Regions from separate parts of the Ottowia sp. SB7-C50 genome, predicted to be linked through region 1. Evidence: predicted binding sites of a transcription regulator. Region 1 holds the regulator's gene; the other holds the start of a gene.

Region 1 (5,793 bases):
TGGTCCACAGCGGCCGCAGCGCGGCGGACTGCACCGTCAGCCAGCCCAGCCCCTGCATGGTGGCCGAGGCCACCGCGCCCAGCGCGGCGTAACCCGCCACGCGCCCCACCTGGAACATCCCGATGGCCTGCGTGCCGCGCGGCGCCGCCGCCTGCCCGATGCCGGCGCAGGCCGCGCCACACATGGCAATACAGTGGGGGCCGCCCGCCAGGCCCATGACAAGGGCGGTCACGGCAAGAGAAGCTTGCATGCAGTCAGTGGATACGCAAAACCAGAGGCGAGCCGACAAAGGCTCGCCGTCATTCTGTCATCGAAGCCTTGCCCCTGTGGCGCGGCGCGACATCAGATGATCTTGGAGAAGCGGGCGCGCGTGCGGTCGGCCTGCAGGTACTTGTCGAACATCATGGCCACGCCGCGCACGAAGAACCAGCCCAGGGCCGTGACCTGGATGCCGGTATCGCTCAGCTTGACCAGGCCCTGGTCCTCCATGGCGCGCAAGGCTTCCAGCTCAGCAGCGAAGTAATCGCGGAAGTCGATGAGGTGCGCCAGCTCGATCGACTCGAACAACACCTCGCCCTGGCACATCAACGCCATGATGACGGCGCGGCGAAGCAGGTCGTCGCGCGACACCGCCAAGCCACGCACCACCGGCAGATGCCCGTGGTCGAGCAGGTCCTGGTATTCCTCCAGCGACTTGGCGTTCTGGCTGTAGGTGGCCCCCACCTTGCCGATGGCGGACACGCCCAGGCCGATCAGGTCGCAATCCGGCTGCGTGCTGTAGCCCTGGAAGTTGCGGTGCAGCCGCCCCTGCCGCTTGGCGACCGCCAGCGCGTCGTTGGGCAGGGCGAAGTGGTCCATGCCGATGTAGTCGTAGCCGGCCGCTTCAAAGGCGGCCAGCGCGCGCGCCAGCATGGCGACCTTGTTGGCCGCACCCGGCAGGTCGATGGCGATGATGCGGCGCTGCGGCTTGAAGCGCTCCGGCAGGTGTGCATAGGCGTAGAGCGCGATGCGGTCCGGCCGCAGTTCGCTCACCTGCGCCAGCGTGCGCTCGAACGACTCCGGCGTCTGCTTGGGCAGCCCGTAGATCAGGTCGGCGTTGATCGATTCAAAGCCGATGCGGCGCGCCGCATCGACCAGCGCGAACACCTTGTCGGCCGGCTGGATGCGGTGCACGGCCTTCTGGACCAGCGGGTCAAAATCCTGCACACCCAGGCTAAGGCGGTTGAAACCCAGTCGCGCCAGCGTTTCAAGGCGTGCCTCGTCCACGGTGCGCGGGTCCACCTCGATGGAGTATTCACCGCCCGGCACCAGGCTGAAGTTGCGGCGCAGCATGGACATCAGCTCGCGCAGTTCATCGTCGCTGAAAAAGGTGGGCGTGCCGCCGCCCAGGTGCAACTGGCTGACGGGCAGGCCCGCACCCAGGTGTTGCACGTGCAGGTCCACCTCCTTGCTCAGATAGCGCAGATAAGGTGCGCTGCGCTCATGGTGCTTGGTGATGATCTTGTTGCACGCGCAGTAGTAGCACAGCGATTCACAAAACGGGATGTGCACGTACAGCGACAACGGCAACGCCAGCGCCGCGGGGCCGGCGCGGCGCTGGTCCAGCGCCTGCACATAGTCTGCCTCGCCAAAAGCCTCGACGAACCGGTCTGCCGTCGGATACGAGGTGTAGCGCGGGCCGGGAACGTCGAACTTGGTCAGCAGTCCGGTGGTGATGGCGGTCATCGCTTTTTTCCTTTGAACCTGACCCCGAACTTTCGCCGTGTCGAGCGGCTGGCGCCTTGACAATGATCAAGGTATCCGAGCGGATTCGTCGGGTTTTTGCGTTGAATCAAGGCTTTGGGGTGCAACGACCGCATGGCCTAAAATGGGCTTGCTTGACGATGCTCAAGATCCACCTTGCCCACGTGCCCGCATGACGCCGCAAACCATCAAAGTCGCCTGCTCCAACTGCAACCTGCGCGAGCTATGCATGCCGATGGGTCTGTCGGGCGACGACCTGGGCAAGCTGGACGACCTGGTCGCCACGCGGCGCAAGATCAAGCGGGGATCGCCGCTGTTCTCCAACGGCGATACTTTCAATGCGCTGTATGCCATTCGCACGGGCTTCTTCAAGACCTGCATCGCCACCGAGGACGGCCGCGATCAGGTGACAGGCTTCCAGATGGCCGGAGAAATCATCGGCCTCGACGGCATCGTGGGCGACCGACATACGTGCGATGCCGTGGCGCTGGAAGACGCCGAAGTCTGCGTCATGCCGTACGACCGCATCGAGGAGTTGTCGCGCCAGGTGCCGGCCCTGCAGACGCATGTACACAAGATCATGAGCCGCGAGATCGTGCGTGAGCACGGGGTGATGCTGCTGCTGGGCAGCATGCGCGCCGAAGAGCGCCTGGCCGCCTTCCTGCTGAACCTGGTTCAGCGGCTGCATGCGCGCGGGTTTTCCCAGAGCGAACTGGTGCTGCGGATGACCCGCGAAGAAATCGGCAGCTACCTGGGGCTGAAGCTCGAAACCGTGAGCCGCACGTTCTCGAAGTTTGCCGAGGAAGGCATCGTCGAAGTGAAGCAGCGCCACGTGCGCATTGTGGATACGGAAGCGCTGCGCGCCATCGTCAACGCGCCGGCGTGCGCCTGAGCGACTGCCATCACACCGCCCCTGCCGTCCTCGCAGGGCGACCAAGACCAAGAGTTACTGAAGCGTGTCCTTGAAGCCGGGCGGCAAAGGCAGCGGCAGCACGACAATGCCTTCGTCCAGCAATTCTTCCGTCTGCTCGATGGAGGCCTGGCCCCGAATCCCCCGCTCCGCCGCTTCGCCGTAGTGCATGCGGCGCGCCTCTTCGGCAAAGCGTTCGCCCACGTCCTCGGTAGACGCCACCACGCGACGCACCATTTGCAGCCAGGCGGCCTGCATCGCCGCAGCTGGCATGACCGCTGCCGTGGAACGTTCGGTCGGTACTGCGGACGGGGGAGCCGACGGTGTGGCCGGCGCGGTCGTCGAGCCCAGGTTAAGCCGGGGCGCGCTGGGCAGCTTCACGACCTGGCTGTCGCCGCACATCGGGCACGCCAGCAACTGCCGCGTGAGCTGGTCCTGAAAGTCGTCCTCGGACGAAAACCAGCCCTCGAAAGCATGGCCGTGCGTGCATTGAAGGTCGAGCACTTTCATGGCGTCAGTCGGGCACCGCTGCCTGCCAATCCAGCTTCCAGGCGCCGCTTTGCACGTTCTGCAGCCAGAGCGCCCCAATAAGCGTCTTGGCGTCGGTGACCTGGCCATCGCGACACCAGGCAATCAATTCGTGGACGGGCAAGGTGAACACATCGAGAAACTCGCCCTCGTCCAGACGGCGTTCGCCCGCTTGCAAGTCGCGGGCAAACCAGATCTCGATGAATTCGGTCGAGTAGGACACTACGGGATGCAGCACGCCGGCACGCGCCCATTCACGGGCGGTGTACCCGGTTTCTTCACGCAGCTCGCGCTGGGCGCAGCGGAGCGTGGTTTCGCCGGCATCGAGCTTGCCGGCGGGAAACTCCACCATCACCTGCTGCACAGGGTAGCGATACTGCCGCTCCAGCACCAATTCGGTCGAACCCGTGGCCGTCTGCAGCAACGGCACGATCATCACCGCGCCGGGGTGAACAACGTATTCGCGCTGTGCCGTTGTGCCATCGGGCAGTCTGACTTGATCGCAGAAGGCGTGGAGAAAGTGCCCTTTGAGGACTTCGCGCCCGTCGACGCGAACCTCGGCCAGATGGTCGCTCATCGGCCGCCCCGGCGCACCAGATAGCGATAGACGAAGCCCGGAAACGCCAGCGTCAGGAACATGGCGCCGGTGACGGCGTAGAACTCCCAGCCTTGCGACTGGTTCTGCCCCACCGCGCGCTCCATCGCCATGCCGATACCGATGACGACCGCATACCAGAACAGCAATTCAGCGAGCCGCCAGGCCAGGTTCTTGACCGGTGCCTTGAGCGGCACCACGGTCAACAGGCGTTGGTTGACGAACGGCAGGTTGGCGGCAACGAATGCCAGCAGAATGAGCAGCCAGATCGAAACCGATTGACTCATTCTCAGGTGGCCAGCATCTGCACGATGGCCTTGGCGCACAGCGCCATCAATCCGCCAGGCAGGATGCCCAGAATCAGCAGCAACGCGCCGTTGGCCGTGAGCACGGCACGCATGTCCATCGGCGCATCGAGGGCGGCGTCGGACACCGGATCGTCAAAGTACATGACCTTGATGACGCGCAGGTAGTAGAACGCGCCGATCAAGGACATCATGACGGCGAACACGGCCAGCCCGATGTAGGCGCCCTGCCCCGTGCTGACCAGTGCCTGCAGCACCGACAGCTTGGCCTGGAAACCCACCAAGGGCGGCAGCCCTGCCATCGAGAACAGGCAAATCGCCATGATGCCGGCGTACAGCGGGCTGCGGCTGTTGAGTCCGGCGAAGTCAGCGATCTCCTCGCTCTCATGCCCCTCGCGCGACAGCAGCAGGATGACGCCGAAACCCGCCAGCGTGGTCAGTACGTAGGTCACGACGTAGAACATGGCCGAGCTGTACGCATTGGCCGCAGCCAGCGCGTTGCCATTGACCACACCCGCCATCAGACCCAGCAGCACGAAGCCCATGTGGGAGATTGTCGAATACGCCAGCATGCGCTTGATGTTGGTTTGCGCAATGGCCGCCAGGTTACCGATGAGCAGCGACGCGATGGCCAGCAGGCCCAGCATCTGCTGCCAGTCGAAGGCGAGCGGCAACAGGCCTTCGACCAGCAGGCGGATCGCCATGGCAAACGCCGCCAGTTTGGGCGCCGCGCCGATCATCAGCGTGACCGCCGTGGGTGCGCCTTGATACACGTCGGGAATCCACATGTGGAAAGGCACGGCACCGAACTTGAACGCCACGCCAGCTACGACGAACACCAGTCCGAACACCAGCACGGTGTGCCGGATCTGCCCGGAAGATACGGCCTTGAACAGTCCGCCAATGTCCAGCGTGCCGGTGGCGCCGTAGAGCATGGACAGGCCGTACAGCAGGAAGCCCGACGCCATGGCTCCCAGCACGAAGTACTTCATGGCGGCCTCGACCGACACGGCATGGTCACGGCGCAGTGCGACCATCGCGTAGCTGGCCAGCGTCAGGCATTCGAGGCCGAGATACAGCAGGAGCAGGTTGTTGGCCGCGATCATCACGAACGCGCCCAGCAAGGACAGCAGGCCCAGCACATACCATTCGCCGCCGCGCAGCATGCCGCGCTCGGTCACATATCTACGTCCATAGATGAACGTGACCAGCATCGCCAAGGCCGAGAAGCATTTAAGCCAGTTGGCCATGGGGTCGCTCACCACCAGGCCGTCGAACCCGTAGATGGTCTGCCCACCCGCCGCATACATGCCCGTCAGGCCGGCCACGCCCAGCAGCGTGAGAAGCGCCAGCACATAGGCCGAGGTGCGCCTCGGACTGTGGTCAAGGAGGTCAATGAGCGCGATCACGCACGCCATGACCAGCAACACGATTTCCGGATAGATGGCCACCCAACTGAATCTGTCAATCATCTCCAAAGTCCTCAATTCAGCTTGGATACCGCCACCTGCTTAATCAGGTTGGCCACCGAGGCGTCCATCACGTCGGTGATGGGCTTGGGATACAGGCCCATCCACAGCACGGCAATCGCCAGCAGCGCCAGCATCAGGAATTCGCGCCCATTGATGTCGGTGAGCTTGCGCACGTCGTCATTGACCATCGGGCCCAGGTACACGCGCTTGAACATCCACAGCGTGTAGGCGGCGCCCGAA
Region 2 (5,793 bases), 150 kb from region 1:
GACGGCTACGGCGGCGCCCGGTTGGACCGCGCGCTGACACAAGGGCCGGACCGCGTGGCCGATTCGGCCGGCGCTGGCAACGGCCTGCTCGGGCGCGGCCCACAGTTGTTCAGCCTGACTGGCGTGCCCGCTGCCGGCAAGACCGCGGCCCAGGTCGAAGCGGCCTTGCGCGCGCAGGTGGCGCGTGTGGCCAAAGAGGGCGTGAGCGAGGCCGAGCTGAACCGCGTAAAGACGCAATGGGTGGCCAGCGAGGTCTACAAGCGCGACTCGGTCATGGGCCAGGCGCAGGAGCTGGGCCACTACTGGATCCAGGGCCTGCCGCTCGACGCCGATGAACGCCTGATGGCGCGCCTGCGCGGCGTGACGGCGGCGCAGGTGCAGGCGGTGGCGCAAAAGTATTTCGGCGACGAGCAGCTCACCGTCGCCACACTGCTGCCGCAGCCGCGCGACCCGAATGCCAAGCCGCGCGCGGCGCCGGCGGGGGCGCGGCATTGAATGCCTCTGGCTCCCTCGCCCCTGCGGGGAGAGGGTGGGGGTGAGGGGGGGCGGCGTCGCCCTCACCCCAATCCTCTCCCGCGCGTGGGAGAGGGAGAAATACCTGAAAACCGATGAAAACTATCAAAAAAATAGCTGCTTGCGCTGACCAGAAAAGGGCTGCAGCCCAAATTGATTCAAAAATGGCGGGCGCGGCCTTGGCCGCGATGCGGCGCATCGCGCGTGACCGACGTCCCATCGCGGGCAAGCCCGCTCCTACCAAAACGATAGCTGCTTGGGCTTGTCTGACAAGCGCAGGCGCCCTTTTTGCCGCTTCAACCGCCTTCGCCGCCATCCCCATCCAGCACTGGACACAACCCAGCGGCGCGCAGGTCTATCTGGTCGAAAGCATGGCCATCCCCATGCTCGACGTGCAGGCCGACTTCGACGCCGGCAGCCGGCGCGACCCGGCCGACAAGGCAGGCCTGGCCAGCGTCACCGCGCTGATGGCCGGCAAGGGCGTGGCCGCGCGCGATGGCCAGCCGGCGCTGGACGAAAACCAGCTGGGCGAAGCCTGGGCCGATCTGGGCGCGTCGTTCGGCGGCAGCGCGGGCGACGACCGCATGAGCTTTCAACTGCGCACGCTGACCGAACCCGATCTGCTGCAAAAGTCGGTGCAGCTGGCCGCGCGCGAGCTGGGCGATCCGGCCTGGCCCGACGACGTGTGGCAGCGCGAGCGCCAGCGCATCTCGGCGTCGATCAAGGAAGCGCGCACGCGCCCCGGCACCATCGCCGGGCTGGCGTTCCAGAAAGGCGTGTACGGCGAGCACCCGTATGGCTTTGAGACCACGCCCGAATCGCTGGCGCGCATCGCCACGGCCGACATGCGCGCGCGCTACGCCGACTTCATCCGCCCGTGCCGCGCCAAGGTCAGCCTGGTTGGCGCCGTAACCCGCGCGCAGGCCGACCAGATCGTGACGCAGCTGCTCAGCCGCTTGCCCCAAGGCTCCACCTGCGGGCCGCTGCCGCCGGTGGCCGAGGTGGCGCCTTTGCCGGCGCCGAAAGACGAGCGCATCCCCTTTGAATCGGCGCAGGCCCACGTGCTCATCGGCCAGCCGGGCTACAAGCGCAGCGACCCGGATTTCTTTGCGCTGCTGGTCGGCAACCACATCCTGGGCGGCGGCGGCTTCACCTCGCGCCTGACCACGCAGGTGCGCGAAAAGCGCGGTTTGAGCTACAGCGTGTACAGCTACTTCGCCCCCGGCCTGCACGCCGGCGCCTTCACCGCCGGCCTGCAGACCCGGCCCGATCAGGCGGCCGACGCATTGGCGGTGTCGCAGCAGGTGATTGCCGACTTCGTCCAAAACGGCCCGACGCCCGATGAACTGAAGGCCGCCAAGGACAACCTCATCGGCGGCTTTCCGCTGCGCCTGGACGGCAACCGCAAGCTGCTCGACAACGTGGCCAACATCGCCTGGAACAACCTGCCGCTCGACTACTTGGAGCACTGGACCGAGCGGGTGAAAGCCGTCACCGCCGACCAGATCAAGACCGCCTTCCAGCGCGTGCTGCAACCTGAGAAGATGGTGACGGTGGTGCTCGGCGGCGCCGCGCCAAAATCACAAGTCAAATAGGCCGCCAGCGCAAGCTCGACAAGCGCAAGCAGCTCTTAAATCAGGAGCAATGCACCGCGCAGGCGGGCACCCCCCACCGTATTCAAAAGGCCGCGGAGCAGGCCATGCTGGGGAGCCGCGGAGCGGGCTTGGCCCGGCCGCTGGCGCCGTCCCCCTTGGGGGAAGCCGCGTCAGCGGCACAGGGGGAAGACTCATTCTGGCGCCGCGGAGCGGGCTTTGCCCGGCCGCTGGTGCCGTCCCCCCTTGGGGGAAGCGACGCAGCGGCACAGGGGGCGCCTAAATATGCGCCAGAAAGCCAGGCTGGTGCCGCATGTGCAGCGACAGCCCCAGCGCGGCCATGTGGTTGCCGTTGCGGCCCAGGATGCGCTCTGACAGCGGCAGGAATTCCAGCTCTTCCCAGCGCGCGTGCGCCTTGTATTGATCGACCAGGCGGCGCACCGCGTCGCCGTCCACCTCGGCCGGCTGGCCTTTGGCGAGTTTCTTCAGCTGCGGCTCCAGCGCATTCCATTGCGCCTCGATGTCGCGGTGCTCGCGCGTCAGCGCGTCGGTCATCTGCTGCACCTGGTCGCGCTCCTCGCCCGGCGTGGCGGCGGCCAGCACGGCGGTGAACAGCTCGCGCTCTTCCTCGTCATGGTGCGCAAAGGCGGCGGTGCGGAAGAACTGGACGATGTCCTCGGCGACGGCACGCGCGCGCTGCGCCGGGGCCAGCAGGGCCGGCAGTTCGCCAAAGCTGTCCAGGTGCTGAAGGATGCCGGCGTGGCATTGCGAAAAATTGTTCAGCGGGGCGTCGGTGTCGACGGGCGGGTTGGGCGATGGGGTCATGGCGGGCTCCGGTCCGGGGTGTCCACAAGCTGCAAAGGGTACTGCAACGCGGCCCCCGGTGGTGTTGCCGCGCGCCGCCACGCAGACGATTCTTGATGCAGGTCAGCCTGGCACCTGGCCCCTGCTGCGCCACGCCGCACGCGCAGGCATCCCGCCGCCGGGCGCGCTGGACGTCGCCACGATGAAATATCCGGGCAGGCGGGCGCGGCGACAATCGCGCCATGCCTCGCCGACCCGCCACGCCTGCCGACCGCCGCACCGCCCATGCGCCGCACGAAGTGCGCATCATCGGCGGCCAGTGGCGCCGCACCAAGCTGCCCGTGATCGACAAGCCCGGCCTGCGCCCCACGCCCGACCGCGTGCGCGAGACGCTGTTCAACTGGCTGGGGCAGGACCTGACCGGCTGGCGCGTGGTGGATGCCTTTGCCGGCACCGGCGCGCTGGGTCTGGAAGCGGCGTCGCGCGGCGCGGCCGAGGTGCTGCTGGTGGAACAGGACCCGGCCCTGGTCGCCGCGCTGCGCACGCTGAAGGCGCGCTTGAAAGCCGATGCCGTGCGCGTGCAGCGCGGCGATGGCGTGGCGGCGCTGGGCGCGCTCGCACCGGGTGGCATCGATCTGGTGCTGATCGACCCGCCGTTCGACGCCGCGGCGCTGTTCGCCCCCGCGCTGGCCGCCGCCGCGCGCGCGCTGCAGCCGCAGGGCTTCGTCTACCTGGAAGCACCCGCCGCGTGGAACGATGCGGCGCTGGCCGACGCCGGCCTGGCCGTGCACCGCCACCTCCAGGCCGGCGCCGTTCACGCGCATCTGCTGTGGCGTTGCGCGGGTTGATGCGAAAGTCACCGCTTGAGGCTGTACCTCCATCGTCAGTCCCGCGAAGGCGGGAAGCCAGAAGCGTTGCGCACGGGTGCTGCTGGTGGATGCATGGATTCCCGCCTTCGCGGGAATGACGGTATTTCGGCACGGCAATAATGTTCGCCAACGCAGGAGACCACGCCCCATGAGCCGCCACGTCATCGCCGTCTACCCCGGCACCTTCGATCCCATCACGCTTGGCCACGAAGACATCGTGCGCCGCGCGGCCGGGTTGTTCGATGAAGTCATCATCGCCGTGGCGATGGCGCACCACAAGAAGACGCTGTTTACGCTGGACGAACGGCTGGAACTGGCGCGCGACGCCGCCAGCCGCTACGACAACGTGAGCGTGGCCCCGTTTGACGGACTGGTGCGCGACTTCGTGGTGGCGCGCGGCGGCAAGGCCATGGTGCGCGGCGTGCGCGGCGTGACCGACTTCGACTACGAAGCGCAACTGGCCGGCATGAACCGCAACCTGGCGCCGGACGTGGAAACCATCTTCCTCACCCCCGCGGCCACGCTGCAGTCGGTCAGCAGCACGCTGATCCGCGAGATTTCGCAACTGGGCGGCGACGTGGCGCCGTATGTGGCGCCGCTGGTGCTGCAGCGCCTGATGGAGAAGAAGCGCGCGCGTCAGGCCGTTTGAAGCGACTTGGGGTCGGCGCCCATTTGCTATCTAAAAGATAGCTACATGTGCTAATCTGGACTGCGCTGGAGGCATGTTTCTTTGCCGCCGCGCGTTCACTGCTCCACAAACGCCCGTTCCACCACAAAGTCGCCCGGCGTGGTGGTGTTGCCTTCGTTGAATCCGCGCGTTTCCAGCACGTGCTTGATGGACTTGAGCATCTCGGGGCTGCCGCACAGCATCACGCGGTCGACCTGCGGGTCGATCTGTGGCACACCCAGGTCGCGCGCCATCTGGCCGCTTTCGATCAGGTCGGGAATGCGGCCCTGCGTGGGGAAGGGCTCGCGCGTCACTGTGGGGTAGTACTTGAGCTGCTGGGTCACCATCTCGCCCAGGAATTCGTGCTTCGGCAGTTCCTGCGTGATGTAGTCGCGGTAGGCCAGTTCAGACACCAGGCGGCAGCCGTGCACCAGGATCACTTCCTCGAACTTCTCGTAGGTGTCGGGGTCGCGGATGATGCTCATGAACGGCGCCAGGCCCGTGCCGGTGCCGAACAGGTACAGCCGCTTGCCCGGCAGCAGGTAGTCGATCAGCAGCGTGCCGGTGGGCTTGTGGCCAACGATGACGCTGTCGCCCGGCTGGATGTGCTGCAGCCGGCTGGTCAGCGGGCCGTCCTGCACCTTGATGCTGAGGAATTCCAGCGTTTCCTGGTAATTGGGGCTGACGATGGAATACGCGCGCAGCAGCGGCTTGCCGTTGACGCGCAGGCCGATCATGGTGAAGTGGCCGTTCGAAAAGCGCAGGCTGGTCGAGCGCGTCGTGGTGAAGCTGAACAGGCGGTCCGTCCAGTGGTGGACGGTGAGGACTTTTTCTTCGTCGAAGGCGGCCATGGAACTTGCGCGGGCGATGAGGGAAACCCCGTATTGTCGCATCCACGCTTAGACGCATTCAGCATGAGCTTATGCCGCCACGCCTTCCACCATGAGCCGCACGCGCCGCACGCCCTGCCATTCGTCGGCCTCCAGCCGGAAGGCCAGGCGCGCGCGCGCGGGCAGCGGGTCGGTGCGGCCGAACCAGATGCCATCGACCGGCTGGCCCTGGTGGCGCAGCTTCAGCGCCAGGTGCTTTTCGCCCACCAGGCGCTGGCTGACCACCTCGACCTCTTCGCTGAACACCGGCGGCGCAAAGCCCTGACCCCAGACTTCGCGGTGCAGCGTGTCGACCATGTCCGCGCGGCGGTATTCCGGCGGCAGCGGGCCGTCGGTCTCCAGCTTGCGCGTCAGCGTGGCGGCGTCCAGCCATTCGGCCGCCACCCGCTGCAGCGCCTGATCGAAGGTGTCGAAGTGCTGCTGGGCAATGGTGCAGCCGGCCGCCATGGCGTGGCCGC

Evidence for each region. Region 1 encodes FNR, which switches genes on or off when oxygen is low (the NO sensors DNR and NnrR bind a similar motif). Its sites were predicted from a motif close to TTGATNNNNATCAA; they were not measured.
Region 2: a site for FNR is predicted at 3,023-3,036, ahead of R0D99_RS07330 (hemerythrin domain-containing protein). Genes of this name have one in related genera too.

Annotation. Positions count from the first base shown of each region.
Region 1 covers NZ_CP136995.1:1,680,263-1,686,055, reverse strand. The annotation lists gene R0D99_RS08055 (sulfite exporter TauE/SafE family protein) at 1-250, opposite strand, end outside; gene hemN (oxygen-independent coproporphyrinogen III oxidase) at 343-1,725, opposite strand; gene fnr (fumarate/nitrate reduction transcriptional regulator Fnr) at 1,916-2,635, shown strand; gene R0D99_RS08040 (DUF1178 family protein) at 2,690-3,163, opposite strand; gene R0D99_RS08035 (NUDIX hydrolase) at 3,168-3,758, opposite strand; gene R0D99_RS08030 (DUF2818 family protein) at 3,755-4,063, opposite strand; gene nuoN (NADH-quinone oxidoreductase subunit NuoN) at 4,066-5,553, opposite strand; gene R0D99_RS08020 (NADH-quinone oxidoreductase subunit M) at 5,565-5,793, opposite strand, start outside.
Region 2 covers NZ_CP136995.1:1,532,542-1,538,334, forward strand. The annotation lists gene R0D99_RS07320 (pitrilysin family protein) at 1-495, shown strand, start outside; gene R0D99_RS07325 (pitrilysin family protein) at 702-2,108, shown strand; gene R0D99_RS07330 (hemerythrin domain-containing protein) at 2,385-2,930, opposite strand; gene rsmD (16S rRNA (guanine(966)-N(2))-methyltransferase RsmD) at 3,152-3,757, shown strand; gene coaD (pantetheine-phosphate adenylyltransferase) at 3,927-4,427, shown strand; gene R0D99_RS07345 (ferredoxin--NADP reductase) at 4,523-5,296, opposite strand; partial or broken gene recJ (single-stranded-DNA-specific exonuclease RecJ) at 5,366-5,793, opposite strand, start outside.